4 regions of the Pseudomonas sp. HLS-6 TE3448 genome follow, and region 1 is predicted to be linked to each of the others. Evidence: predicted binding sites of a transcription regulator. Region 1 holds the regulator's gene; each other region holds the start of a gene.
What was found. The regulator sigma-54, encoded in region 1, starts transcription at its own class of promoters, with help from an activator protein. The targets are predictions, from matches to a motif close to ANTGGCATNNANNTTGCTNT.

Region 1 (7,179 bases):
CACCCAAGCGAGGACGTTTGTCGAGAACGGCCAACTGGTTTCCTATGCGCTGGACGCGGAGTCGTCACGTCGCTTCGGATTGGCCAATACCGGCAATGCGATAGGCAGTCTGTTTGATGCTGCACGCAACCTGTCGTTTGCGCCGGGCGAGGATGATCAATCGGCTCTGCTGGTGAAAATGGGCCGTGGTGTACTGCTGTCTGAGGTCAGACCGCCACAGTTGGACCTGAAAAGCGGTGAGTTCTCCATGCGCGGCATTGGTTTCTGGATTGAGCATGGCGAGGTGCAGCATGCGCTGAACCCGTTTACTGTCTCGGGCAATATGAAAGCACTGTTCAAGCAAATCGTTGCCGTAGGCCGTGATCGCGAGCCCGTTGGGCGCTCGTTGGGGCGTTCGCTTCTGATTGAACAACTGGATATCGTGAGTGATTGAGCAACTGTCGTAGTGGATCCTACGTCTGGTAGCTCGGCTTGGTGTTGGGCTACCAGAAGGGTACGCGGCTGCGTGAGACAAGGGGGCCGTAGAATGCTTGTGCGTTATTCGCCTTCGTCAAAGCGATTGTTGATCAGCTCAACCAGTGCGTTGAGTGCCTCTGTGTCGTCTTCACCTTCGGTGTGCAGGTGTACCTGAGTACCTTTGCCTGCTGCGAGCATCATCACGGCCATGATGCTCTTGCCATCGACCAGTTTGTCCGGTGCACGGCCAATTCGTACCTGGCAAGGAAAACGGCCGGCAACGCCAACGAATTTTGCTGCTGCGCGGGCATGCAGGCCCAGCTTGTTGATGATGGTTATTTCAAGAGCAGGCATCGCACAAGAGTCCTGTGGCTAGAGGTCGCGGTGGCGGACCTGGACGTTCTTCAGCGATTGCTGCAGCAACTGACCCAGGCGTTCGGTCAGATAGACCGAGCGATGATGACCACCGGTACAACCGATGGCAATGGTGACATACGCACGGTTGCTGGCGGCAAAGCGGGGTAGCCATTTGAGGAGATACCCGGAGATATCCTGGAACATGTCTTCGACATCCGGCTGGGCGGCCAGGTAGTCGATTACCGGTTGCTCAAGCCCGGAGTGATCCCGCAGCTCTGGCTTCCAGTAGGGGTTGGGCAGGCAGCGCACATCGAACACCACGTCAGCGTCTACGGGCATTCCACGCTTGAAGCCGAATGACTCGACCAGGAATGCAGTGCCCGGCTCGGGTTGATTGAGCAGGCGAAGCTTGATCGAATCTTTGAGCTGGTAGAGGTTCAGGTTGGTGGTGTCGATCTTCAGGTCGGCCAGATCGGAAATAGGACCGAGCAGTTCGGTCTCGACCCGGATGGCCTCAGCCAGCGAGCGCTGAGCGTTGGTCAGCGGGTGACGGCGACGGGTTTCCGAGAAGCGCTTGAGCAGGGTTTCTTCATCGGCGTCCAGATACAGCACATCGCATTGGATATGCCGGTTGCGTGCATCTTCAAGCAGTTCCGGGAACCGGGAGAGATGGCTTGGCAGGTTGCGTGCATCAATGGACACGGCAACCTTGGGCTGCATCAGTTCGGTATTGATCAGCGCACTTTCGGCAAGCTGCGGCAGCAAGCCGGCCGGAAGGTTGTCGATGCAATAGTAGCCATTGTCCTCGAGCACATCGAGGGCAGTGCTTTTACCTGAGCCGGACCGGCCGCTGACGATGATCAAACGCATGTTCAGTGCCCGTTCTGTACATCCAGTACGACCTGATACAGGGACTGGCTATCGCCGGCCGCACGCAGTTTTTCGCGAACGTCCTTGCGGTCAAGCATGCTGGCGATCTGGCGCAGCAGCTCCAGGTGCTCGTCGGTGGCGGCTTCCGGAACCAGCAGTACGAACAGCAGGTCTACGGGAGCACCATCGATGGCGTCGTAATCTATGGGGGCATCCAGGTGGAGCAGCGCACTGATCGGCGCGGCACAGCCACTGAGGCGGCAGTGTGGAATGGCGATACCGTTGCCGAAACCGGTTGAACCCAGTTTTTCGCGGGCAATCAGGCTCTCGAAGACATCTTGCATTTCCAGATCCGGTACTTCCCGGTCAATCAGGTTGGCAATGTGTTCGAGTACGCGTTTTTTACTGCCGCCCGGCACGTTCACAAGTGAACGGCCGGGGGTCAGGATATCTTCAAGTCGGATCATGAGTGGGGGGGATCAGCGAGCGGCTGCACCTTGCAGCAAGGCCTGCTGTTTTTCCTTGTGTTTTTTCAGTTGGCGGTCGAGCTTGTCGGCAAGCAGGTCGATCGCGGCATACATGTCTTCATGCTCGGCATTGGCGACGACTTCGCCGCCAGGGATGCGCAGGGTGGCCTCGATTTTCTGTTTCAGCTTCTCGACCTCCAGAATGACCTGCACATTGGTGATCTTGTCGAAGTGACGCTCAACACGCTCGAGTTTTTCCCCGATATAAGTGCGCAGCGCTTCGGTGACTTCTACTTGGTGTCCACTGATGTTGACTTGCATACAGCTTCTCCTTTTGTTGCCGGTGCATAAAGAGGCAGGTATTGCGCCTGCCACTTGAATTGCGGTGGCACACCTCAGGTGCGTTACATCAGTCGCTTGCGTTCACTCGACGGTGCAATGCCGAGCGATTCGCGGTACTTGGCGACGGTGCGTCGTGCTACCTGGATGCCTTGTGCCTCCAGTAAACCAGCGATCTTGCTGTCACTCAATGGCTTTTTCTGATTTTCCGCTGCAACCAGTTTTTTGATGATCGCGCGAATCGCCGTGGACGAGCATTCTCCGCCTTCGGAGGTGCTGACATGGCTGGAGAAAAAGTACTTCAGTTCGTAAATGCCACGCGGGGTATGCATGTACTTTTGCGTGGTCACCCGGGATATGGTCGACTCGTGCATGCCCACCGCTTCGGCGATGTCGTGCAGTACCAGCGGCTTCATGGCCTCGTCACCGTGGTCGAGGAATCCGCGCTGGTGTTCGACGATCTGGGTGGCAACCTTCATCAGCGTTTCGTTGCGGCTTTGCAGGCTCTTGATGAACCAGCGGGCTTCCTGAAGCTGATTGCGCATGAAGGTGTTGTCTGCGCTGGTATCGGCGCGGCGTACAAAGCCTGCGTACTGTGGATTGACGCGCAGGCGTGGGACGGCTTCCTGGTTCAGTTCAACCAGCCAGCGATCGCTGTCCTTGCGCACGATCACGTCAGGCACCACGTATTCGGGTTCACTGGACTCGATCTGTGAGCCAGGGCGTGGGTTCAGGCTTTGTACCAGTTCGATCACCTGGCGCAGCTCGTCTTCCTTGAGCTTCATGCGGCGCATCAGCTGGCTGTAGTCGCGGCTGCCGAGCAGGTCGATGTAGTCGCTGACCAGTCGTTGCGCTTCAGTCATCCAGGGTGTTTGTGCCGGCATCTGACGCAACTGCAACAACAGGCATTCGCTCAGGTTGCGGGCGCCTATACCGGCAGGCTCGAATTGCTGGATGCGGTGCAGGACGGCTTCCACTTCGTCCAGTTCGATATCGAGTTCCGGGTCGAAGGACTCACAGACCTCTTCCAGTGTTTCGTCGAGATAGCCCTGGTTGTTGATGCAGTCGATCAGGGTGACGGCAATCAGTCGGTCGGTATCCGACATTGGCGCCAGGTTCAACTGCCACAGCAGGTGGCTCTGCAGGCTTTCACCCGCCGAGGTGCGGGTGGTGAAGTCCCACTCGTCGTCATCGTTGCTGGGAAGGCTGCTGGCGCTGGTTTGATAGATATCTTCCCAGGCGGTGTCTACCGGCAGCTCATTGGGAATACGCTCGTTCCACTCACCTTCTTCAAGGCTTTCCACGGGAGTGGCGGTTTCCTGGAAGCTGGTTTCCTGGGATTCCGAGGTCGGCTTGGATTCGGCGTTATCCGCCATCGGGTCGCTGTTATCGAAGTCGTCGCCATCTTCCTGGCGTTCGAGCATCGGGTTGGATTCCAGGGCTTCCTGGATTTCCTGCTGCAGGTCCAGTGTGGAAAGCTGGAGCAGACGGATGGCCTGTTGCAACTGCGGTGTCATCGTCAGTTGCTGGCCCATTCTTAGGACGAGCGATGGTTTCATGGCAGGGGCTTAACACCTTATTCGCCGGCGCACATGCGCCATCCACTACAAGGGCGCCGAAGCGCCTTCTTTAAGCAAATTATATGCCTGAAACCGAGGTGTTTGCCTAGAGCGCTGTAACAAATAAGCCGGTATTTGGGCGGATCGTCAGCGCTCTGGCGGTGCCTCGCACCTCGGGCTTACAGGCGGAACTCGTGACCGAGGTAAACCTCTTTCACCAGTTCGTTGGCCAGGATGGTTTCTGCATCACCTTCGGCGATTAGGCGACCATCGTTGACGATGTAAGCGGTTTCGCAGATATCCAGTGTTTCACGGACGTTGTGGTCGGTGATCAGAACGCCAATGCCTTTGGCTTTCAGGTGGTGGATGATCTGCTTGATGTCGCCGACCGAGATCGGGTCGACACCGGCAAACGGTTCGTCGAGCAGGATAAATTTCGGTGCAGTCGCCAGTGCGCGGGCGATCTCCACACGGCGACGTTCACCACCGGAAAGGCTCATGCCGAGGTTGTCGCGGATGTGGCTGATGTGAAACTCCTGCAGCAGGCTTTCCAGTTCCTTGCGACGCCCTGCGCCGTCCAGCTCCTTGCGTGTTTCCAGGATCGCCATGATGTTGTCGGCCACCGACAACTTGCGGAAGATCGAGGCTTCCTGGGGCAGGTAGCCAATACCCGCGCGTGCACGACCGTGCATCGGCTGGTGGCTGACATCCAGGTCGTCGATGAGCACGCGGCCCTGGTCGGCCTGTACCAGGCCGACAATCATGTAGAAGCACGTTGTCTTGCCGGCGCCGTTAGGGCCGAGCAGGCCGACGATCTGGCCGCTGTCGATTGACAGGCTGACGTCACGTACGACTTGTCGACTCTTGTAGCTCTTGGCCAGGTGCTGGGCTTTGAGGGTTGCCATTACTCGGCCTTCTTCTTCGGCTGGATCACCATGTCGATGCGTGGGCGCGGTGCGGTAATGTTGCTGCCGCGGCCGGCGGTGGCGACCTGAGACTTGGTGTTGTAGACGATTTTCTCGCCTTCGGTGGTGTTGCCTTCGTTGATCACCTTGGCCCGGTCAGTCAGAACCACCAGGTCTTTCAGCGCCTGGTATTGGATCTGCACGGCATAGCCTTGCATCTTGTCCGGTTTTGCGGCGCTTTGTTGCTGTTCGAAATACGCCAGGTTGCCCACCGAAGTGACCACGTCGATATCGCCGGAAGCGGAGCGGGTGATGGTCACGGTGTTGCCTTTGATCATCATCGAGCCTTGGGTGATGATCACGTCGCCGGTGTAGGTGGCAATGCCTTTCTTGTCGTCCAGTTGGGCGTTATCGGCCTGGATGCGGATTGGCTGGTCGCGGTCGTTCGGCAGGGCCAAGGCGCTCGCGCTTCCCAGTGCTGCGCTCAGGCTGAGCAAAAAGGGGAGGGTTTTAACGAGCCTCATACTGTCCTCTTACGTTGGACAGCAGGTCCATCCTGCCGTCTTTCAAATACGCTTTCATTCCCTTGCCCGTAGTGGTTCCACCGGCGCCGTCGATTCTAACGGCTTGCTCGGTTTGAGCATATTGCTTCTGTGGGAATACCGTCATGCGGGTCGTGGTAATAATGGTTTCACGGTTCTGTTCATCGGTGCGGGCAACCCGTACCGAGTCAATCAGTTCGACTTCGGTGCCGTCCGGGTTGACCTCGCCGCGTTCGCTCTGAACGTGCCAAGGGTAGGCGGTGCCGCGGTACATGTGCAGGTCGGGCGTGGTCAGCAGGGTGATCTCGCTGGCCTGCAGGTGCTCGACCTTGTCTGCCGTCATGTCGTATTGCAGCTTGCCGTCAGGTAGAAACTGAACGCTGTGGGCATTGGTGGCGTAATAGTCGATGGCGCCTTTGTCGACAGTGGCCACCGGTTTCTCGAGGAAAGTATCGGGGCCGACCTTCCAGTAGCCAACCGCCGCCAGCAGGACGGCGATCGCCCCGAGCAGCGCAATGTTGCGGATTTTATTGCTGAACATGTGTCGCCCTACAGATAGTTGGCGTTTGCCGCATCGAGGTTGCCTTGGGCTCGCAGGATCAACTCGCAGAATTCGCGAGCGGCACCTTCGCCACCGCGTGCGAGGGTAACGCCATCAGCGTGTTCGCGTACGAAGGCCGCGGCGTTGGCCACGGCCATGCCCAAGCCAACCCGGCGGATGACGGGCAGGTCCGGTAGATCGTCGCCCAGGTAGGCAACCTGTTCATAGTCTAGGCCGAGCTGGCCGAGAAGTTCGTCCAGTACGACCAATTTATCTTCACGCCCTTGGTACAGGTGCGGGATGCCGAGGTTTTTCGCTCGGCGTTCGACCACCGGTGTCTTGCGACCGCTGATGATCGCGGTGGTCACACCCGAGGCCATGAGCATTTTGATGCCTTGACCGTCCAGGGTGTTGAAGGTCTTGAACTCGCTGCCATCTTCGAGGAAATACAGGCGACCGTCGGTGAGGACGCCATCAACATCAAAAACGGCCAGTTTGATGGCCTTGCCGCGCTGCAGCAGATCGGTTTGCATTACATTACTCCCGCACGCAGCAGGTCGTGCATGTTCAGTGCGCCTACCGGGTGATCGTCCGTGTCTACGACGACCAGGGCGTTGATCTTGTGGTCTTCCATGATTTTCAAGGCCTCGGCGGCGAGCATTTCGGCGCGGGCGGTTTTGCCGTGCGGTGTCATCACGTCTTCGATTCGCGCCTTGTGCAGGTCGATGTTGCGGTCGAGCGTGCGGCGCAGGTCGCCGTCAGTGAAGATCCCGGCCAGACGGCCGTCGGCTTCCAGTACCACGGTCATGCCCAGGCCCTTGCGGGTCATTTCCATCAGGGCATCCTTGAGCAGGGTGCCGCGGGCAACCTGGGGCAGCTCGGCGCCGGCGTGCATGACGTTTTCGACTTTCAGCAGCAGGCGTCGGCCCAGTGCGCCGCCGGGGTGCGAGAACGCGAAGTCCTCTGCGGTGAAGCCACGCGCTTCCAGCAGGGCAATGGCCAGTGCATCGCCCAGCACCAGGGCTGCGGTGGTCGAGGAGGTTGGCGCCAGGTTAAGCGGGCAGGCTTCCTGTTGCACGCGGGCGTCAAGGTTGACTTCGGCGGCTTTGGCCAGTGGCGAATCCGGGTTGCCGGTGAGGCTGA
Region 2 (7,179 bases), 650 kb from region 1:
GGTCGGGCTGATGATCGGTCGCTTGACGGCGCCCGAGCCGCGGGAGTTGGAGCAGGTCGAGGTCATCGAAGGAGGGCTGAACCTGTGGTTCAACGAAGAACCCAAGCTGCATGGCGAAGAAGTCGAGGGTGCTGTTGCGCTGCTGTTCGAGGCTGATGGGCGGCCTCAGCGTGGTCAGTTGCAACTTGAGGGCAAGCCCGTGAGCTGGCGGGTACAGAAGACCGATAAGGGCTTGCTGGTGAACCTGGTAGCGGCCCGTCCTCTGCACGGCGATTGGGCCGGTGCAGAGCAGGACGGGCGTTGGCGCTTGCAGGTATTGTTGCGCGAATAAAAGAGGGGATTCCCCGGCCTGCCTGTACCAAGGTCCCCAAAACGGGTGATACCTATGTTATGCACTGTGTGTGCCAGTTTTGTTGCAGGGCTGGAAATGGCTGATTACAGCCGTTTTACCGGAAGAAGAAGGCTCTAGGACGGGGATTTTTGCCTTGTCGCGGTGCATCGCGAGCGGGTTTGGTGCAGGGGGGCGCGTTCAGCAGGAGAGGGCAGCTTCTACATCGGGGGCTGCAGGAGCCGGCGCCGCGTCAGGTGAAACGGGCGCCTTGATCGCCAGCAAGGCATGCTCCTGCAGAAATGGGGCGTCAGGCGTCGTCAGCCTCGTCCTCTTCGCCGCCCGCTACGTTCATTCCCAGCTCCTTGATCTTCCGGGTCAGGGTATTGCGCCCCCAGCCCAGCAGCACGGCGGCATCCCGGCGGCGCCCTGCGGTGTGTTTGAGGGCGGTTTCGATCATGATCCGCTCAAAACTAGGCACGGCACTGTCGAGCAGGTTCGACTGCCCGCGCGCCAGGGCCAGGTCTGCCCATTGCCGCAAGGCCTGCTCCCAGTTGGTGACGGGCGCGGCGTCCTGCGGCAGGTTCAGCAGTTCGGGCGGCAGGTCGCCAATGTGCACTTCCCGGCCTGAAGCCATGACGGTGATCCAGCGGCAGGTGTTCTCCAGCTGGCGAACATTGCCCGGCCATGGCAGGTTGCGAATGAACTCTTCGGTTTCAGGCTTGAGCAGCTTGGGCTCGACGGCCAGTTCCTGCGCGGCACGGCTGAGGAAGTGCCGGGCCAAGGTCGGGATGTCTTCGCGACGATCCGACAAACGTGGGATGTGAATACGGATCACGTTTAGGCGGTGGAACAGGTCTTCCCTGAACTTGCCAGCCTGAACCAGCGTTTCCAGGTTCTGATGGGTCGCAGCAATGATTCGTACATCGACTTTGACCGGTACGTGGCCGCCAACCCGATAAAACTCGCCGTCAGCCAGCACGCGCAGCAGGCGCGTCTGGGTGTCGGCTGGCATGTCGCCAATTTCATCGAGGAACAGGGTGCCGCCGTCCGCCTGCTCAAAGCGCCCCCGCCGCAGGTTGGCCGCGCCGGTAAAGGCGCCTTTTTCGTGGCCGAACAGCTCTGACTCCATCAGGTCCTTGGGGATTGCCGCCATGTTTAATGCAATAAACGGCGATGCCGCCCTTGGGCTGTGGCGGTGAAGGGCGTGGGCGACCAGCTCTTTGCCGGTGCCCGACTCGCCGTTGATCAGCACGGTAATGTTGGAGTGGCTCAGGCGACCAATGGCACGGAACACCTCCTGCATCGCCGGTGCTTCGCCGATGATTTCCGGGGTGCGGGTCAGGCTGGGTGCCACATCCATGCCCTGTTGCTCCTGGGCATGCTGGTTGGCACGTTTGACCAGTGATACGGCTTCGTCAACGTCGAAAGGCTTAGGCAAGTACTCGAAGGCCCCGCCCTGATAAGACGCAACGGCGCTGTCGAGGTCCGAGTGGGCGGTCATGATGATGACCGGCAGGCGAGGGTACTGCTCGCGAATCTGCGCGAGCAGGTCCAGGCCGCTGGCCCCAGGCATGCGGATATCAGAGATGATTACATCCGGCTGCTGCCGGGACAAACGACCCATGACGCCATCAGCGCTGTCGAAGCTCTGGGTGGTCATGCCTTCCTGCTGCAAGGCTTTCTCCAGAACCCAGCGGATGGAGCGATCGTCATCGACGATCCAGACAGTTTCACTACGGCTCATGAGGACATGGCTCCTTGTTCCAGCGGCAGGAAGATCGAAAAGTTGGTGTGACCAGGGTGGCTGTCACACTCGATCAGCCCTTGGTGCTGGCTGATGATGTTCTGGGTAATGGCCAGGCCCAGCCCGGTTCCGTCGGGACGGCCGCTGACCATTGGATAAAAGATGGTTTCCTGCAGTTCGGCGGGAATGCCAGGGCCGTTGTCGATGATTTCGACCTTGGCCACCAGGCGATGGCGTGTATGGCCAATGGTGAACTGGCGCATGGCCCGGGTACGCAGGCTGATACGGCCCAGGCGCAGTTCGTTCTGGGCGCTGATGGCCTGCATGGCGTTGCGAACGATGTTGAGCACGGCCTGGATCATCTGCTCGCGATCGATCAGGACGTCCGGCAGGCTTGGGTCATAGTCCCGCACCAAGGTGATGCAGCCTTGGCTTTCTGCTTCGACCAGGCTACAGACCCGTTCCAGTACTTCATGGATGTTGGTCATGGCCAGTGACGGCAGCTTGTTCGAGCCCAGCATGCGATCAACCAGGTTGCGCAGGCGATCCGCCTCTTCAATGATGACGTTGGTGTAGTCCTTCAGGCTTTCTTCGGGTAGCTCGCGAGCCAACAACTGTGCCGCGCCGCGAATACCGCCAAGCGGGTTCTTGATCTCGTGGGCCAGGCCACGGACCAGCATCTTGGTGGTCTCTTGTTTGGACAGCTGAGCCTCTTCCTTGGTGATCCGCAGCAAGCGGTCCCGCGGATGGACTTCAAGCAACAGCAGGGTCTTTCCGTTGCTCAGGATGGGCGTTACTGCGTAGTCGACGGTCAGGGTCTGGCCGGCCAAGGAGGTGAGCAGGGCTTCGCGTTTAGTGAACGGGTGAGCGTGTTCCACGGCCTGGCGCAAGGAGTTCAGCGCTTCGGTCGATTCCGTGAACAGCTCGCTGATGAACTGGCCATGGCTGCGCTGACCACTGATGGCGAGCAGCATCTCCGCCGCCGGATTCATGTACTCAAGACGCAGTTCGGCATTGAGCAGAATGGTGGCAGTGGTCAGGTTGTCCAGTAGCAGTCGGTGCAGAGCATCGCTGATGGTCATGGGGCGTCGTTGACCTCTTTTGGTACATGACAACCGTGGCTGAAGCCAGGGTCGCGCGCACTGGTAATCCGCTGATACGAAGAAAATGCAAAAAACAAACCAAGGCTCCGAAAAGAAGCGGATTCGCCTGAAAAAGACCTGTATATGCCCAAAAAAGGACTACAAAGCCCTAGGCTTGCGATTTTCTTGAACCAAAATGGGCTGTGAACAGCGGATGCAGGTGGCCCATCGCACCAATATAGAGCATTGAGCCAGGATCGGTTCTGCATTAAAGGCGTTGCCCGGAAAGATGCTTCCGAGGGCGCTTCAGGCTGCGTTTTCTGTGGGATGCAGGCTTGCCTGCGTTGGCGTCGACGGGTGTGCCAGCGAGTGCGTGGTGCCTGCATCGTTGGCAAGCCAACTTCCCGCAGGGCTCAGTGCCAGGCGTCTGGGCTTTGCGTAGGTGACACGTCAGAAACAAGAAAGGCCTCCCGAGGGAGGCCTTTCTTACGCCGCTTGCGCGAGCGTCACGGGATTAGCAGCTGTAGTACAGCTCGTATTCCAGTGGGTGTACGAAGGTGCGAACCTTGATTTCTTCTTCGCTTTTCAGGGCGATGTAGGCGTCGATGAAGTCGTCGCTGAAAACGCCGCCTTTGGTCAGGAACGCACGGCCCTTGTCCAGCTCTTCCAGGGCTTCTTTCAGGCTGCCACAAACCTGTGGGATTTCCTTGGCCTCTTCAGGCGGCAGGTCGTACAGGTTCTTGTCGGCGGCATCGCCTGGGTGGATCTTGTTCTGGATACCGTCCAGACCTGCCATCAGCAGCGCTGCGAAGCACAGGTATGGGTTGGCAGCCGGGTCCGGGAAGCGCGCTTCGATACGACGGGCTTTCGGGCTGGAAACGTATGGAATACGGATCGAGGCAGAGCGGTTGCGCGCCGAGTAGGCCAGCATTACTGGGGCTTCGAAGCCTGGGACCAGACGCTTGTAGGAGTTGGTCGAAGGGTTGGTGAAGCCGTTCAGTGCCTTGCCGTGCTTGATGATACCGCCGATGAAGTACAGGGCGGTGTCGGACAGGCCGGCATAGCCTTCGCCGGAGAAGGTGTTCTTGCCTTCTTTGGAGATGGACATGTGAACGTGCATGCCCGAACCGTTGTCACCGTACAGTGGCTTCGGCATGAAGGTAGCGGTACGGCCGTAAGCGTCGGCAACGTTGTGTACGCAGTACTTCAGGGTCTGAACTTCGTCGGCTTTCTTCACCAGGGTGTTGAAACGCACGCCGATTTCGTTCTGGCCGGCAGTTGCCACTTCGTGGTGGTGAACTTCGATGACCAGGCCCATTTCTTCCATGGCATTACACATGGCAGTACGGATTTCGTGGTCATGGTCGAACGGAGGAACTGGGAAGTAACCGCCTTTGACGCCTGGGCGGTGACCTTTGTTGCCGCCTTCGACGTCCTGGTCGGACATCCACGAACCTTGTTCGGAGAAGATCTTGAACATCGAGCCCGAGATGTCGGACTTGAATTTCACTTCGTCGAAGATGAAGAACTCTGGCTCCGGGCCGACCAGTACGGTGTCACCGATAGCGGTGGACTTCAGGTACTCCTCGGCACGCTTGGCGATGGCGCGTGGGTCGCGGTCGTAGCCTTGCATGGTCGAAGGTTCGATGATGTCGCAAACGATGATCAGCGTTGGCTCTTCGGTGAACGGATCGAGCACGGCAGTATCGTCGACCGGCATCAGGATCATGTCGGACGCTTCGATGCCTTTCCATCCAGCGATGGAGGAGCCGTCGAACATCTTGCCGGCTTCAAAGAAGTCTTCATCCAGCGCATCACGGGCTGGCATGGTCACGTGGTGCTGAGTGCCTTTGGTGTCAGTGAAGCGCAGATCAATCCATTTAACGTCATGATCTTTGATGAGTTGAACCGACTTCGACATAGTGTCCTCCGGGTGGGGTAGAGCTTGCCTGTGCAGCCCTTGAATTTGGGTGATGCCGGGCGCGAATAGTCCGCCAAGGCAACCTGCCTCACAAGGGAGCAAATTGCATGCCAGTGCCCCGACTTGGGTTTTTTGCCCCAAACATAGGCGTTTGCGCCGTAAATACTGAAAAAGCGGATTTTTTTCGCACTCTTATGATGCGATTTTTAATCAAGATGACCTGTTTTGGTGCGTTAGATGCCGTCCGTACAATAGTTGGTCAAACCTTGAGCAATTTCCGCTATAATCCGCGCCCCCCTTTTTCGCTTGGCACATTGCACGCAGTTTTTCATGAAACTAATCGTCAAGATTTTCCCAGAGATCACCATCAAGAGCGGCCCGGTGCGCAAGCGCTTCATTCGCCAGCTCTGCCGCAACATTCGTGTCGTGCTCAAGGACCTCGATCCAGAGCTCGTGGTCAAGGGTGTCTGGGATAATCTCGAGATCATCACTCGCCTGGACGATGAAAAAGTGCAGCGCGAGATGATCGAGCGTCTGTCCTGCACGCCGGGCATTGCGCATTTCCTTCAGGTCGACGAATACCCGCTGGTCGATTTCGACGATATCGTCGCCAAGTGCAAGCTTCATTATGGTGCGCAGCTGGCCGGCAAGCATTTTTCGGTTCGCTGCAAGCGTGCCGGCAAGCACAGCTTCACCTCCATGGATGTCGATCGTTATGTTGGCAGCCAACTGCGCCAGCAGTGCGGCGCCGCCGGGATCGATCTGCGCAACCCTGAAGTCGTGGTGCGTCTTGAACTGCGTGATGAGCGCCTGTTCGTGGTGCACAGCCAGCACCCGGGCATCGGCGGCTACCCGCTGGGCGCGCTGGAACAGACCCTGGTGCTGATGTCGGGTGGTTTCGACTCTACCGTGGCGGCCTATCAGATGATGCGTCGCGGCCTGATGACCCATTTCTGTTTCTTCAACCTCGGTGGCCGTGCTCACGAGCTTGGCGTAATGGAAGTCGCGCACTTTCTCTGGAAAAAGTACGGCAGCAGCCAGCGTGTGCTGTTTGTCAGCGTGCCGTTCGAAGAAGTGGTCGGCGAAATTCTCGGCAAGGTCGGTAACAGCTATATGGGCGTTACCCTCAAGCGTATGATGTTGCGTGCTGCAACCCGCATTGCCGATCGCCTGGAAATCGACGCACTGGTGACCGGTGAGGCGATTTCCCAGGTCTCCAGCCAGACCCTGCCGAACCTGGCAGTGATCGATTCGGCGACCGAGAAACTGGTGTTGCGCCCGCTGTTGGCCAGCCACAAGCAGGACATCATCGATCAGGCCTACCAGATCGGGACCGCCGAGTTCGCCAAGCACATGCCAGAATACTGCGGCGTGATTTCGGTGAACCCGACTACCTGTGCCAAGCGTCACCGCGTCGAAAGCGAAGAGCGCAGTTTCGACATGGCGGTGCTGGAGCGTGCGCTGGAGCGTGCCCGCCTGATCTCGATCGACAATGTCATCGATGAGCTGGGCCAGGATATTCAGATTGAAGAAGTCAGCCAGGCGTTGGCCGGGCAGGTGGTGATCGACATCCGTCACCCCGACGCCCAGGAAGACCAGCCACTGGTACTCGACGGTATCGAAGTTCAGGTGCTGCCGTTCTATGCCCTGAACAGCCGTTTCAAGGAACTGGATGCTACCCGCCAGTACCTGCTGTATTGCGACAAGGGCGTAATGAGCCGCCTGCATGCCCACCACTTATTGAGCGAGGGACATGCCAATGTGCGTGTTTATCGCCCGGCATAAGACGCCAGGGCTGTATGGCGGCAGCATCCGCCACCGCCCTCCCGACCGGCGGGCCCGTTGAGCGTTTTTCATTCATATTCGCCGCCTAAACTGGCGGCAACCCGAATCCTCTGCTCGAGATACACAAGTGATCGAAAATCTCCGTAACATCGCCATCATCGCCCACGTTGACCATGGTAAAACCACCCTGGTAGACAAACTCCTGCGTCAGTCCGGCACTCTGGAGCGCAACGAGCTCAACGACGAGCGCGTGATGGACTCCAACGACCAGGAAAAAGAGCGCGGCATTACCATTCTGGCGAAGAACACCGCCATC
Region 3 (7,179 bases), 2.7 Mb from region 1:
CTATGGTCGAGATCGACGGTACTGTGGTCGACATGTGCAAGGAGTTCCTGCCGGAGCACTCCAAGGGTGCCTACGATGACCCGCGCCTGAACCTGGTCATTGATGACGGCATGCGGTTCGTCGCCACCACCAAAGAGAAGTTCGACGTCATCATCTCCGACTCCACTGACCCGATCGGTCCGGGAGAGGTGCTGTTCTCCGAGAACTTCTACCAGGCCTGCCATCGTTGCCTGAACGACGGCGGTATTCTGGTCACTCAGAACGGCACGCCGTTCATGCAGTTGTCTGAAGTTAAAAACACAGCAAGCCGCATGCGCAGCCTGTTCGCCGATTGGCACTTCTACCAGGCCGCGGTACCGACCTACATCGGCGGTGCAATGACCTTCGCGTGGGGCGCTACCAACACCAGTTACCGCAAACTGCCGCTGGAAACCCTGCGCCAGCGTTTCGCCGGCAGTGGAATCGTTACGCGTTATTACAACCCGGAGATTCACATCGGTGCGTTTGCCTTGCCGCAATACGTGCTGCAGGCTGTAAACAAGCCCAGCAACGATTGATGCTGCACTACGGCGCCTTAGGGCGCCGTAGTCGATTTCATGAAGCGTGGCAAGTTTCTGAACAGAATTTTCACATTCGATTGCCGACAATTCGTGCGCTCAAATGCCTGTTCGACGAATGGCTCCCCAGTGCCCGGTTGTTTAGGGCAGGCTTGTTATTTCGCTCTTCGTTTCTTTCAAATCTGAATCTTTGGGATCTTCCTATTCATGGCTAACACGGACGCCTTGAGTCATCAGCGTGCTGCTTCGCGCGCGCTGCAACCGACCGTCAAATCGCACCTGGCCTATACGCTGCTGAGCGGCCTGGTGATCATGCTGATGCTCAGCCTGGTGAGGCTGGCGCTTCTGGTTTACAACAGCGATCAGATCGGCAACACCCCGGTCTCGACGTTGGCTGAGGCGTTCGCCAACGGCCTGCGTTTCGACCTGCGCCTGGTGGTGTACCTCTGCATTCCGCTGATGCTGGCACTGTTGAGTGTTCGGGCGATGGCCGCACGCGGCCTGTTCCGTTTCTGGCTGACCGTGACCGCCAGTGTGGCCATGTTCCTCGGCCTGATGGAGATGGACTTCTACCGTGAATTCCACCAGCGCCTTAACGGGTTGGTCTTCCAGTACGTCAAGGAAGATCCGAAGACCGTACTGAGCATGCTGTGGTACGGCTTCCCTGTCGTACGTTACCTGTTGGCGTGGGCCTTCGGGACCTGGTTGCTGAGCCTGCTGTTCAAAGGTGTCGACCGCATGACGCGGCCTCGTGGCGTATACGGCAGCAGTGTGGCCGGTGCGCGTAGCGTAGCGCCTTGGTATGTGCGCGGCGGCGTGTTCTTCATGGTGCTGTTGGTGGCCGTGGTTGCCGCTCGCGGTACCTTGCGTCAAGGCCCGCCGATGCGTTGGGGCGATGCTTACACCACCGATTCGAACTTTGCCAACCAGTTGGGCCTGAACGGTACGCTGACCCTGATCACCGCTGCCAAGAGCCGGATGTCCGAAGAGCGTGACAACATCTGGAAGGCCACCCTGCCGCAGGATGAAGCGCAGGAGACCGTGCGCAGCATGCTGCTGACGCCTCACGACAAGCTGGTCGATGCCGATGAAGCGGCTGTGCGCCGTGAGTTCACCCCGCCAGTCGAGAAAACCCTGCCGATCAAGAACGTCGTGGTGATCCTGCTGGAAAGCTTCGCCGGGCATTCGGTGGGTGCGCTGGGTGCCACCACCAACATTACGCCGTACTTCGACAAACTGGCCAAGGAAGGGTTGCTGTTCGACCGTTTCTTCTCCAACGGCACCCATACCCACCAGGGTATGTTCGCCACCATGGGCTGCTTCCCCAACCTGCCAGGTTTCGAATACCTGATGCAGACGCCTGAAGGCAGCCACAAACTGTCGGGTTTGCCAGCGCTGCTCAGTGCACGCAAATACGATGACGTCTATGTCTATAACGGCGACTTCGCCTGGGACAACCAGTCCGGGTTCTTCAGCAACCAGGGCATGACCACTTTCATTGGCCGTAACGATTTCGTCAATCCAGTGTTCTCCGACCCTACCTGGGGCGTGTCTGACCAGGACATGTTCGACCGTGGTGCTGAAGAACTGGCGAAAAACTATGGCAAGAAACCGTTCTATGCCTTGCTGCAAAGCCTGTCCAACCACACGCCGTACGCGTTGCCGAAAAACCTGCCGGTAGAGCCTGTGACGGGCCAGGGTCGTCTCGACGAGCACCTGACCGCCATGCGTTATTCCGACTGGGCATTGGGTCAGTTCTTCGAGAAGGCGCGCAAAGAGCCGTACTTCAAGGAAACCCTGTTCGTTATTGTTGGCGACCATGGTTTCGGCAACAACCAGCAGGTCACTGAACTCGACCTGAGCCGCTTCAACGTACCGCTGCTGCTCATTGCGCCGGGTATCCAGGAGAAGTTCGGTGCGGTCAGCCACACCGTGGGTACCCAGATCGATATCGTGCCGACCATCATGGGTCGCCTCGGTGGCGAAACCCGTCATCAGTGCTGGGGGCGTGACCTGCTTAACCTGCCGGAAGGCGACCAGGGTTTTGGCATGATCAAACCGTCGGGTAGCGAGCAGACCGTTGGCCTGGTAACGGGTGATCGGATTCTGATCGAGTCCAAGGACATGTCGCCACGCATGTACCGCTACCAACTGGGTCGCGAGTTCAAGGCCGAGCGAATCGAAAGCCCGGACCAGGCTGAACTGACGCGCAAGCTGGAGTCGTTCATCCAGACGGCGACCAAGAGCCTGCTGGACAACACCGCCGGTGTGGTTCACGGCGTGCCGGACTGATCACCGGAACTACGTGATGCCTGTTTGACCAAAGCCCCGATTTATCGGGGCTTTTGTTTTTTGATGTGTCGATACGACTTACATCGGTTGGCACGAGCGCTGCGCAAGCGCTAGGATGCACTCAGGGTCTACCTGATTCACGCTTCCCGGCCCTGTCTTGATCACTAGCTCGAAGGCCCGCGCCTCTACTGTGGGCGATAGCGTCACGCACTGAAGGTTAATCCATCGGTATTTGCGGAGGACGATTCATGAGCAGCCAATATGATGACATCAGCATTAATGTCTTGCGCAGCATGAAGGAAGGCGGGTTCGACTTTGCCCGTATCCACCCCATCGAGTTCTATGCCGTTTTCCCCGATGAGGAGCGTGCCCGCAGAGCAGCCGGGAAATTCCGCGGCGAGTCGCTCAATGCACAGGTCTGTGAATGTGCAGATGGCGGCTGGCATCTGGAGTTGAGCAAGGTGATGTATGCCACCCATGGCGGCATCGATGAGTTCGAACAGGGCTTTGAGGCGGTGATCGCACCGCTGGGTGGTGAGGTTCAAGGCTGGGGGGTCAAGCAAGAGCGTTTGCTGGCCTGAGCCAATCAACCGTCAGCCGGGCACTGCCTCGCAATGAGGCGCCGTCGCCCGGTTGACGGTGTATCTCGCACTGCTCTGGTGCGGTGTTTTTCCCTCGCTTCTATAACCACTTGAAATAAAAGCATTTATGCCGATGGCACGGGGCTTGCGATGACGTCTTGGTCCGGATGACAAGGAGTTCGGCATGATCCGCAGCTTTTATGACGAAATGTATGCCGGCAACGGTGAAGTCCGAGCGCACTACAGCGGATTCGCCAGTTGGCTGGCCGAGACCCCACCGGAACTGTTGGCTCAGCGTCGTCGGGAAGCCGACCTGCTGTTTCATCGTGCCGGTATTACGTTCACCCTCTATGGCGATGAGCAAGGCACTGAACGCCTGATCCCGTTCGACACCATTCCCCGTAGTATTCCCGCCGCTGAATGGCGGGTGATCGAGCGGGGCTGCATCCAGAGGGTCAAGGCCCTCAACCTGTTTCTCGCCGACCTCTACCATGATCAGCGCATTCTGCGGGCCGGCATCATTCCGGCCGAGCAGGTGCTCGCCAACGAGCAGTATCAGTTGGCAATGCAGGGGTTGAATCTGCACCGTGATCTCTACGCGCATATCTCCGGGGTCGACCTGGTGCGCGACAGCGACGGCAGCTACTACGTACTCGAGGACAACCTGCGTACCCCCAGCGGTGTGAGCTACATGCTCGAAGACCGCAAAATGATGATGCGCCTGTTCCCGGAGTTGTTCGCCGCTCAACGCATCGCCCCGATCGATCACTACCCGAACCTGTTACTCGACACCCTGAAAAGTTCCAGCCCGCTGGATAACCCCAGTGTTGTGGTGTTGACCCCCGGTCGTTTTAACAGTGCCTTCTTTGAGCATGCTTTTCTCGCCCGTGAAATGGGCGTGGAACTGGTCGAAGGCGCGGACCTGTTTGTACGGGACGAGCGTGTGTACATGCGCACCACGGACGGCCCCAAGGCGGTCGATGTGATTTACCGGCGCCTGGACGATGCCTTCCTCGATCCGCTGGCCTTCAACCCTGACTCAATGCTGGGCGTACCCGGCCTGTTGTCTGCCTACCGTTGCGGCAACGTGGTACTGGCCAACGCAATTGGTACCGGGGTCGCCGACGACAAGTCGATCTACCCCTATGTCACCGACATGATCCGTTTCTATCTGGACGAGGAGCCGATTCTGAAGAACGTGCCGACCTGGCAATGCCGCAAACCGGCTGAGTTATCCCATGTGCTGGCGCATTTGCCAGAGCTGGTGGTCAAGGAAACCCAGGGCTCGGGCGGCTACGGCATGTTGGTCGGGCCTGCCGCCAGCCGTGCCGAACTCGAAGCCTTTGCGGCGCGGATCAAAGCGCGCCCTGCGGCCTACATCGCGCAGCCGACGTTGTCGTTGTCGACCTGTCCGACCTTTGTCGAGAACGGCATTGCCCCACGGCATATCGATTTGCGTCCCTTCGTCTTGTCCGGCCGGGAAACCCGCGTGGTGCCCGGTGGTTTGACCCGGGTGGCGCTGCGTGAGGGCTCGCTGGTGGTCAACTCGTCCCAGGGGGGCGGTACCAAGGACACCTGGGTCGTTGAGGATTGAATCATGTTGAGTAGAACGGCCTCGGATCTGTATTGGATGTCGCGTTATCTGGAGCGGGCGGAGAACCTCGCGCGGATGCTTGATGTCAGTTATTCACTGTCACTGATGCCGCAGGACGGCCGTGGAGGCGGCCTTGATGAGCTGGCGATGCCGTTGCTGATCACGGGCACCCTTGATGACTACCTCGAGCGTCATGGCGAACTGCACGCCGAGCGACTGTTGCAGCATTTCGCCCTGGACCCGGGCAACCCGGCCAGTATCTACAGTTGTCTTGGCTCGGCACGGGCCTGTGCGCATGCGGTTCGTGGGCGAATTACCGCCGACATGTGGGAGAACATCAATGCGGCCTGGCTGGAAATCCGTGGCATTGCCGAACAGGGCGTAGGGCGTTATGGCCTGAGCCGTTTTTGTGAGTGGGTGAAGGAGCGCTCACACCTGTTTCGCGGCGCCACCTACGGCACCATCATGCGCAACGATGCCTTTCGTTTTATCCGGCTGGGCACCTTTATCGAGCGTGCCGACAACACGTTGCGCCTGCTCGACGCCCGTTATGAAGTGCTTGGTGATGAAGCCGATGCGGTCAGTGACAGCTCGGCCCGGGGTTACTACCAGTGGAGCGCCTTGCTCAGGGCCCTGTCGTCTTTCGAGGCTTACACCGAGATCTACCGCGATGCACCTGCGGCGCGGCATGTGGCCGAGTTACTGTTGCTGCGTGCGGATGTGCCGCGTTCGCTAAGGGCCTGCACTGAAGAGATCGATCAGATCCTGGCCAGCCTGCCCGGCGCCAACGGCCGTCCGGCACAGCGCCTGGCTGCCGAGGTGGATGCGCGCCTGCGCTACACCGGTATCGACGAAATCCTCGATGCGGGCCTGCACCCTTGGTTGAGCGACTACATCCCGCTGGTACGCCAGTTGGGCAACGCCATTCACAGCGCTTACCTGGAGGTCGTATGAGACTGACCATTAGTCATGAAACCGCCTATCACTATGAAGACCCGGTACGCACCAGCATCCAGTACCTGCGCCTGACCCCACACGACACCGAGCGGCAGCAGGTGTTCAGTTGGCACCTCGACCTGCCTCGACCGGCACGGGCGCAAGTAGACCCATTCGGCAACATCCTGCACGTGTTGAGCCTGGATGAACCGCATTCCGAATTGATTATCCGTGCTCGGGGGCAGGTGGAGATCGACGAGCAGTTCGAGGTTGAACATGAGGCGGGTTCAGCACTGCCGTTCTTGCGTTTCACGCGGTTGACCGAGGCCGACGAAGCACTGCGCGCATTTGCCGAGCGCCAATGCCGCAAGCGCCGTGATCGCTCCGCGCTGATTGACCTGATGCATGGATTGCACGAGCGCATTGCCTACACTCCCGGGGCGACGGCGGTGGAGACCAGTGCCGCGCAAGCGTTCGCGGGTGGCGCGGGCGTCTGTCAGGACCACGCCCACGCGTTCCTGGCGTGCGCCCGCAGCCTTGGCATTCCGGCACGATATGTGTCTGGTTACTTGTTCGACAGCGACAGCCAGCACCTGGCCAGCCATGCCTGGGCAGAGGCCTGGCTGGACAATGGCTGGTACAGCTTTGATGTCACCAACCAACTGCAGCGCCCCGAACGGCACCTGAAGTTGGCGGTCGGCCTGGATTATCTGGACGCGTGCCCGGTGCGCGGCATGCGTCGGGGTGGTGGCTTTGAGCAGATGCACGCCAAGGTGCTGGTCACCCCGACCCTCGGCGCGCAGCAGCAATAGCCCTAGGGCTGCTTGCGCCCGGCCATGTGCTGGAGGTAGGCGAGCAGGGCGTCAAGCTCGCCGTCGCTGAGCACACTGCTGCTGAAGCCGGGCATTTTCGCCTGTGGCCACTGACGCAGGCTTTGCGGGTCGCGGATGTAGCGGCGCAGGTGGTCGAGGTGGAAGTACTCGGTCGGGTTGTAGGGCAGGTTCAGGTCCGGGCCAAACTGTGCATCGCCGGCGCCGTTGAGCGTGTGGCAGGCCAGGCAGTTTTTCTGGAACACGGTAAAGCCGAGGTTGACCGGGCTATTGTCTGCAAGCCCAGGTGCGGGGCGCATGGCCGGGAAGCGTTCGGCGACGGCGTCCAGGCGGCGAATGCTGGCAACCTGGAAAGGCCACTGTTCAGGGCTGATATGACCTGCCTGCGG
Region 4 (7,179 bases), 1.1 Mb from region 1:
ATGCCATCGAGGTGCGTGGCAATCTGGTCGATGGGCCGACGGACGCCGATATTCCTGGCTAGTGTGCTGCTGCGTTTCAGCCCCCGCTGGCGGTCAGGATGCTTGCCACCTGCCGTGGTTGGCAGTTGAGGTAGGCCGAGGATTTCAGCCAGCGTTGGTCGGGGTACCAGGAGAACATGAACTGGCCGCCCTTGAGTTTGTCGATAACCTGGCGCGCCACTTGTGGTCGAACAGCCGGGCAGCCCTGGCTGCGGCCGATACGGCCCTGGCGCTTGCTCCACAAGGGGTTCACATAGTCGGCGGCATGAATCACGATGGCACGGTCCCGCGCTTGGTCGTTGAAGCCCGGCTCCAGGCCGTCCATGCGTAGCGAGTAACCGTGGCTGCCCTCATAGCTTTCCTGGGTGCGGAACAGCCCTAGGCTGGACTGGTAGCTGCCTAGGCGATTGGAAAACTGGGTGGCGAAATTTTCCCCGGACTTTTGTCCATGGGCGACCAGGTCGCGCAGCACTACGGTCTTCTTGTTCAGGTCGAAGATCCAGAGCCGGCGTGCCGTGGAGGGTTGCGAGTAGTCGATCACGGCCAGGTGCCGTGCTTGCCGGGCGCCATTGTTGACGGCACATTGCATGGCGCTCAGGGCGCCTTTCAGCGCTTGGGGATTGAGTTCTGGAGCGGCCTGCGAGAGGCTGTCATACAAAGCAGGGTTGTTTGTGTTGGCGGCGAACGTTGGCGTGCAGATCACGCCCAAGGCTGCTGTTGCCAGAAAAAGTCGGCACAAAAAGGTCAGCATGTGTGAAGAGTCTCCCTTGCCACTTTGACTCCTGACATCGTGTCGTCCCCCTCGGCAGCCTAGCTTGTACACTGGCCCGATTGTTTGTCGTATCTGCTGCAAAGGTTGACCGTCAACCGTGACGGCCATGGATTGGAGTAAAGCAGTTGTTCAAAAAGTCCGCATGTTACTTGAGCATTTGCTTGCTCGCTGCGCCATTGGTCGCGTTTGCCGAAGTGGCGCCTGCCGAGAATCAAAGCCCGCTGCAATTAGCGCTCACCCAATTGGCGGTCGCGTGCCCGGGCCTGGCCAAGCACGTGGACACGCCGACGCAGGCGCTGCTGCAGGCCTTCTATCAGCAGCAACAGGGCCTTGCGGTGTGGTCGGTCAACGGGCGTGTGGCGGCCTTGCAGGCCGAGTTGCAGCACGTGGCCGACGATGGCCTGGACCCGGCCAACTACGCGTTGCCGGCTGGCAATGGGGCGGGCGACGCGCTGTGTGCTGATATCCAGATCAGCCAACAGTACCTGCAGGCTTTACAGGATCTGCACTATGGTCGTTTGCAGCAAGCGCGTTTCGAGCCCCTGTGGCATGCCAATGAGGTACAACGCGACCGACAGGCCGAGGTGCTGGCGCTCGCCGGTCCGGGGCTGCAGAACATTGCCGGGGCCTTTGCCCAGGCCCGCCCGAGCCTGGAACAGTATCAATACCTGCGTCATGTGTATGCCCAGCAGCGCCAGCAGCCGTTGCCCCACTGGCAGTCGCTTGCCAGCGGCCCGTTGCTGCGCCCGGACATGCAGGATGAGCGGGTGCCGCAGCTTGCACAGCGGTTGTTGAACGAGGGCTATTTGAGCAGCCTTCCGGTTACCGTCGATTCGCACTACAGTGCCACGCTGGTTAATGCAGTGAAAAATTTCCAGCTGAGCCATTCGCTGCAAGCGGACGGGGTGATCGGGCCGGGAACCTTGAACGAGTTGAACGTCAGCCCGGCGGCGCGGCGCGAGCAGTTGCGCATCAACCTTGAACGCTTTCGCTGGCTGGCCCAGGAAATGGAGCCTACCAGCCTGTTGGTCAATGTCGCGGCGGCCCAGTTGATCGTCTATCAGAACGGGTTACCGGTATGGCAGACGCGCACGCAGGTGGGCCGTGCCGAGCGCCAGACCCCGCTGCTGAAGTCCCAGGTAACGCGCCTCACCCTGAACCCGACCTGGACGGTGCCGCCAACCATTCTGCGTGAAGACAAGCTCCCGGAAATCCGTCGGGATCAGGCCTTCCTGAGCCGGCAGAACCTTCAGGTGCTGGACAGCGATGGGCAGCCATTGGCGCCGGAGGATATCGATTGGGAGAATCCCGGCAACATCCTCTTGCGTCAGGGTGCGGGGCCGAGGAACCCGCTCGGGCAGATGGCGATTCGTTTCCCCAACCCGTTTTCGGTGTACCTGCACGACACGCCCAGCCAGGCGCTGTTCAACAAAGGGCCTCGCGCGTTCAGCTCGGGTTGTGTGCGGGTCGAGCACGCGTTGCAGTTGCGCGATCTGTTGTTGAGCCCGCCCGAGCGTGCCCGCACGGACCAGCTGTTGAGCACCGGGCTTACCCATGAGTTCCGCCTGGCAACGCCAGTACCGATTGTGCTCAGCTACTGGACGGCTCAGGCCGACCGCCAGGGCAAGGTGTCCTACGCTCCGGATATTTACGGGCGTGATGGCGCATTGTTGGCCGCGCTGGCGGTGAAGCGCTGACGCGGTCGGGCAAAACGCCCGATTTTGTTCTGTTCACAGCCGTGATGCACCAGCGCGTAGCGGCGAGTACCTTCCGCTACGCGCATTCTTATCCCTGTACCTCGATTCCTCCGGTGTTCCTGTCGATCCATGCGGGTTTTTGTTACCTCCTTGGAGGTAACGGCAGGCAGTTTGGCAGATAGATTGCTTTTACCTTCGGGAATGAAATTTTCTTTTTGGGAAATTTTGTTGACGAACCTGAGGCTAGGGGCGGGCGATTGATCGCACGCCACTTATGAGAGCAATGCTGCATCACTGTTGAGGAATACACATGAACGGCTCTTTCAGAGGTGGCCGATTGGCGGCGGTCGCTGCGCTCACGTCAGTGACGCTCCCTACGTGGGCGGCGGATCAGCCGCTTGCGCTTAACAGCGGTGACACCGCCTTTGTGACGACGTGCGCGTTGGTGGTGTTGTTGATGACCTTGCCTGGCTTGGCGTTGTTCTATGGTGGCCTGGCACGTAGCAAGAATGTGCTCTCGATTCTGATGCAGGTGTTTTCAGTTGCATCGTTGATGTCGGTGCTATTTGCCATTTACGGCTATTCCCTGACGTTCACGTCAGGTGGCGAATGGCAAGCGGTTATTGGTGGGCTCGATAAACTGTTTCTCAAGGGCGTAGGCCCCGACGCACTTCAAGGCACCATTCCTGAGTTGCTGTACTTCTTGTTCATGCTGCTGTTCGCAGCCATTACCCCGGCGATCATCTGCGGCGGTTTCGCTGAGCGGATGAAATTTTCGGCGGTCATGGTGTTCATGGCCATCTGGTTGACGATCAATTATCTCCCCATGGCGCATATGGCTTGGGGAGGCGGTTGGGTGTTCGACCTGGGTGTTCAGGACTTCGCGGGCGGTAATGTGGTGCACGTCAATGTCGGCATTGCATCGCTGATCGGCGCCTTCCTGCTGGGGCGCCGTCGCGGCTACGGAACCTCGGCGCTGGCGCCGCATAACATGACCATGACCATGACCGGTGGCTCGATGCTGTGGGTGGGCTGGCTGGGTTTCTGTGGCGGCTGTGCATTGGTGGCCAATGGTTTTGCCATGCTGGTGATGGTCAACACCATGCTCGCCAGCGCGGCAGGGGCGTTGGCGTGGTTGTTCGTCGAGTGGAAGCATCGTGGCAAGCCGAGCATGCTGGGTGCGTTGTCCGGGGCTATTGCCGGCCTTGTCGCGATCACGCCGGCCTGCGGTTTCGTAGGCCCAATGGGGTCTATCCTGCTGGGTTTGATCGTTGCGCCGATCTGCTTGTGGGCCGTGGAAAAACTCAAGCCGATCCTTGGGCTGGATGACGCATTCGATGTGTTTGGCGTGCATGGCGTTGGCGGTATCGTCGGCGGTTTGCTGACCCCGGTATTTGCCATGACCTCTCTGGGCGGGCTGGGTTTCAGCGGGGAGCGCGGCGTGCTGGATCAGTTGTTGGTCAATGGTGGCGTCTTGGCGTTCAGCATCCTGTTCTCGGCGGTGTCGAGCTTTATCGCCTTCAAGGTGGCCGCCGTGCTATGCCGTGGCCTTCGTGTCGACGAAGAACATGAAGTGGACGGTCTGGATCTGTCGTCTCACGGTGAAGTGGGCTACAAGTACTCGAATTAAGGAGCGCACTCATGAAAGTGATCACTGCGATCATCAGGCCTTTCAAGCTCGACGATGTACGTGAGGCCTTGGCTGAAGTGGGAGTGACAGGGTTGACGGTGACCGAGGTCAAGGGCTTCGGTCGGCAGAAGGGGCACTCCGAAATCTATCGGGGCTCTGAATACGTTGTCGACCTGATTCCCAAGATCAAGCTTGAAGCGATTGTCACCGATGCGCTGTGCGAGGCAGCGCTGGAAGCCATCATCAACGCTGCACGCACGGGCAAGATCGGTGATGGCAAGCTGTTCGTCACCGAGGCGTCGCAGGTTGTCCGGATTCGTACCGCAGAGGTTGGCGCCGACGCGGTCTGAGCCTCGAGGGTGGGCGAAAGGGGCGACCTGTGGATGCAGGTCGCCCCTTTGCATCACGGTTGATGGTCGGTGTTTTTCAGGGTGTTGTTATGACCGCTCTACAGATTCGCACCGTCGGGGTCACGGACATCCAGGTCCATGACATCTACCTGGGCCTGGGTAGCAACCTGCGCCGGCAATGGCATTTGAGTCAGGCGTGCATCGCGTTGCGGGCGTCACTGGGGCCATTGCGTTGTTCTCCGGTCTTTGAGAGCAGCGCGGTCGGGCTAGAAGCACCGGCCTTTTTCAATATGGTCGTGCAGGCGCAGACCACCCGTTCCCTGGCCTCCCTGGTTGCTGAGCTCAAGGCGCTGGAGGCGCATTTCGGCCGCTGCCGGCAGACCCCGGATCAGGTCAGCCTGGACATTGATCTGTTGATGTATGGCGAGCAGGTTGGACAGTTCGGTGACCTTGAGTTGCCACGGCCAGAGATCCTGGAGCAGGCCTTTGTGCTTAAACCCCTGGCCCAGCTGGCGCCAACCTGCCGGCATCCGCGCAATGGGCAGACGTTCAGCGAGTTGTGGAACGGCTTTGTCGTAAACGCACCGCTGACAGCGGTTGAGCTGAGTTTGCCGTCGCTGGGCTGAGGGCGCTATCCGTGAAGGGGCAGGTGAGGGCGCCTGCTGCGCAAGAGCCACCGACATCTCTGCCGGTGGCCCGCGTCTCTGGCAACGGCTGGCGAGTGGGGCTCAGCTGAAGATAACGGTCTTGTCGCCGTTAATGAACACCCGGTGCTGCAAGTGGTACTTCAGTGCTTTGGAGAGTGCAATGGTCTCGGTATCCCGGCCGATTGCCACCAACTGCTCGGCCTGGTGGGCGTGGTCAACACGCTGAACTTCCTGCTCGATGATCGGGCCCTCGTCGAGGTCGCTGGTCACGTAGTGGGCGGTGGCGCCGATCAGTTTAACGCCACGTGCGTAGGCCTGGTGGTAGGGTTTGGCACCCTTGAAGCCGGGCAGGAAGGAGTGGTGGATGTTGATTGCGCGGCCAGACAGCTTGCGGCAGAGGTCGTCGGACAGAATTTGCATATAGCGCGCAAGCACCACCAGGTCGGTTCCGGTCTCCTCGACGATTTTCATCAGTTCGGCTTCCTGCTGGGCCTTGTTGTCTTTGTTCACCGGCAGGTAGATGAAGCGGATACCCTCGCGTTCGGCCATGTGCCGCAGGTCGAGGTGGTTGGAGACAACAGCGGTGATCTCCATGTGGAGCTCGCCTTTGTGATGGCGGTACAGCAGGTCCACCAGGCAATGGTCGAACTTGCTGACCATGATCAGCACTTTGGGCGGCTGGCTGGAGGAAAACAGTTCCCATTGCATCTCCAGTGGCGTGGCAACGTCAACGAAACCGCTGCGCACACGGTCGATGTCGGGCTCGCAACCGTCGTTGAAGCGGAACACCGCGCGCATGAAAAAGCGCGAGGTGACTTCGTCGTCAAACTGCGAGAGTTCGCTGATGTAGCACTGTTGGTTCGCAAGGAAGGTGGTGACGGCGGCGACGATACCCGAGCGTGCCGGGCAACTGATTTTCAAGACGAACTGGTTCATGGCGGGGTGATCCGATGGAGGGAATGGGTGACAGCACACGGGGCGCGCGGGTGCGGCCCCGTGTGTCGGGTTAGCCTTTGGCGGTACGTTTTTTCTTCTCGGGGTCGTCGAACGGCATTTCATGGGCGATGGCGCTGGCTTCCAGGCTGCCTTTGACCACCAGTGGCGTGCCATGCACGGCGATGGCGGTGTCCATTCGGGCGATGGCCAGGGAACGTTGTGTCAGGCGTGAGTACATAGGGCAGGTGATAACGCCGACCTGCTTGCCGTCCTGCCATAAGGTATCGCCTGGTTCGGCGGCGAGTGGGGCGTCTATCAGTACGCCGAAGATCTTGAAACGCTCCTGACCTTGCAGGCGGTAGTGCTCGTGGGCGCCGCGAAAGTCCTGCTTGCCTGGCGAGACGGTGAAGTCCAGGCCCAGCTCCCAGAGCGTGTCCCCGGCTTTTTCCTGCGCAAACGGGTACATCTCGGAATTGTCATAGGGAAAGAACAGCAGGTAGCTTTCGGTGCGCAGCCAATCCAGGGCGAGGAACGCACAGGGGATGATGCCCAGAGGACGGCCTTTCTCCAGAATGGTGTCCCAGATCAAGGGGGCATCGGCGGCCTTGCAGAAGATCTCATAGCCGCGTTCGCCGGTGTAGCCGGTGCGCGAGATCATCACCGGGCGACCGAAGAGTGTGGTCTGGACATGGTGGAAGTAGGGCAGGTCGCGAATGCCCGGCACGTGTTCGGCAAGGAAGTCCACCGCCAAGGGCCCTTGCAGCGAGAGGTCGTGGAGGTCGTCATCGAACAGCAGGGCGACCTGGCGCCCCGCCGCCTGGCGAACCAGCATCTCATGGCCGTTGCCTGCCCCGTGCACGACCATGAAGGCGTTAGGGCCCGTGCGATAGATCACGCAGTCATCGGCGAACTTCCCGTCTTCGTTGAGCATGCAGGCATACACCGACTTGCCCGGGTAGACCTTGCTGATATCCCGAGTGGTGGCGTAGCTGAGCAGGCTTTCGGCGTGAGGCCCGACGTAGTGGACTTTCTTCAGCCCCGAGACATCCATCAGGCCAGCCTTGGTACGGATCGCCTCGTGATGGTCGGCCAGGTCCGAGGCGTAGGT

Region 2: a site for sigma-54 is predicted at 5,174-5,193, ahead of glnA (glutamate--ammonia ligase). Genes of this name have one in related genera too.
Region 3: a site for sigma-54 is predicted at 3,563-3,582, ahead of AB7M23_RS23200 (circularly permuted type 2 ATP-grasp protein). Genes of this name have one in related genera too.
Region 4: a site for sigma-54 is predicted at 2,679-2,698, ahead of AB7M23_RS16100 (ammonium transporter). Genes of this name have one in related genera too.

The regions. Positions count from the first base shown of each region.
Region 1 covers NZ_JBRJIO010000001.1:2,353,463-2,360,641, forward strand. Annotated here, with positions in the region: gene AB7M23_RS10820 (TldD/PmbA family protein) at 1-433, shown strand, start outside; gene AB7M23_RS10825 (HPr family phosphocarrier protein) at 538-810, opposite strand; gene rapZ (RNase adapter RapZ) at 829-1,683, opposite strand; gene ptsN (PTS IIA-like nitrogen regulatory protein PtsN) at 1,686-2,150, opposite strand; gene hpf (ribosome hibernation-promoting factor, HPF/YfiA family) at 2,163-2,471, opposite strand; gene AB7M23_RS10845 (RNA polymerase factor sigma-54) at 2,555-4,048, opposite strand; gene lptB (LPS export ABC transporter ATP-binding protein) at 4,228-4,953, opposite strand; gene lptA (lipopolysaccharide transport periplasmic protein LptA) at 4,953-5,477, opposite strand; gene lptC (LPS export ABC transporter periplasmic protein LptC) at 5,464-6,036, opposite strand; gene AB7M23_RS10865 (KdsC family phosphatase) at 6,045-6,569, opposite strand; gene AB7M23_RS10870 (KpsF/GutQ family sugar-phosphate isomerase) at 6,569-7,179, opposite strand, start outside.
Region 2 covers NZ_JBRJIO010000001.1:1,708,074-1,715,252, forward strand. Annotated here, with positions in the region: gene AB7M23_RS07950 (hypothetical protein) at 1-331, shown strand, start outside; gene ntrC (nitrogen regulation protein NR(I)) at 639-2,075, opposite strand; gene glnL (nitrogen regulation protein NR(II)) at 2,072-3,157, opposite strand; gene glnA (glutamate--ammonia ligase) at 3,672-5,078, opposite strand; gene thiI (tRNA uracil 4-sulfurtransferase ThiI) at 5,409-6,863, shown strand; gene typA (translational GTPase TypA) at 6,991-7,179, shown strand, end outside.
Region 3 covers NZ_JBRJIO010000001.1:5,041,438-5,048,616, reverse strand. Annotated here, with positions in the region: gene speE (polyamine aminopropyltransferase) at 1-557, shown strand, start outside; gene AB7M23_RS23210 (LTA synthase family protein) at 765-2,849, shown strand; gene AB7M23_RS23205 (ribonuclease E inhibitor RraB) at 3,098-3,430, shown strand; gene AB7M23_RS23200 (circularly permuted type 2 ATP-grasp protein) at 3,615-5,024, shown strand; gene AB7M23_RS23195 (alpha-E domain-containing protein) at 5,028-5,978, shown strand; gene AB7M23_RS23190 (transglutaminase family protein) at 5,975-6,772, shown strand; gene AB7M23_RS23185 (c-type cytochrome) at 6,775-7,179, opposite strand, start outside.
Region 4 covers NZ_JBRJIO010000001.1:3,478,547-3,485,725, forward strand. Annotated here, with positions in the region: gene AB7M23_RS16085 (DUF2262 domain-containing protein) at 1-62, shown strand, start outside; gene AB7M23_RS16090 (murein L,D-transpeptidase catalytic domain family protein) at 77-790, opposite strand; gene AB7M23_RS16095 (L,D-transpeptidase family protein) at 937-2,508, shown strand; gene AB7M23_RS16100 (ammonium transporter) at 2,819-4,138, shown strand; gene AB7M23_RS16105 (P-II family nitrogen regulator) at 4,150-4,488, shown strand; gene folK (2-amino-4-hydroxy-6-hydroxymethyldihydropteridine diphosphokinase) at 4,578-5,114, shown strand; gene purU (formyltetrahydrofolate deformylase) at 5,217-6,071, opposite strand; gene AB7M23_RS16120 (aminomethyltransferase family protein) at 6,142-7,179, opposite strand, start outside.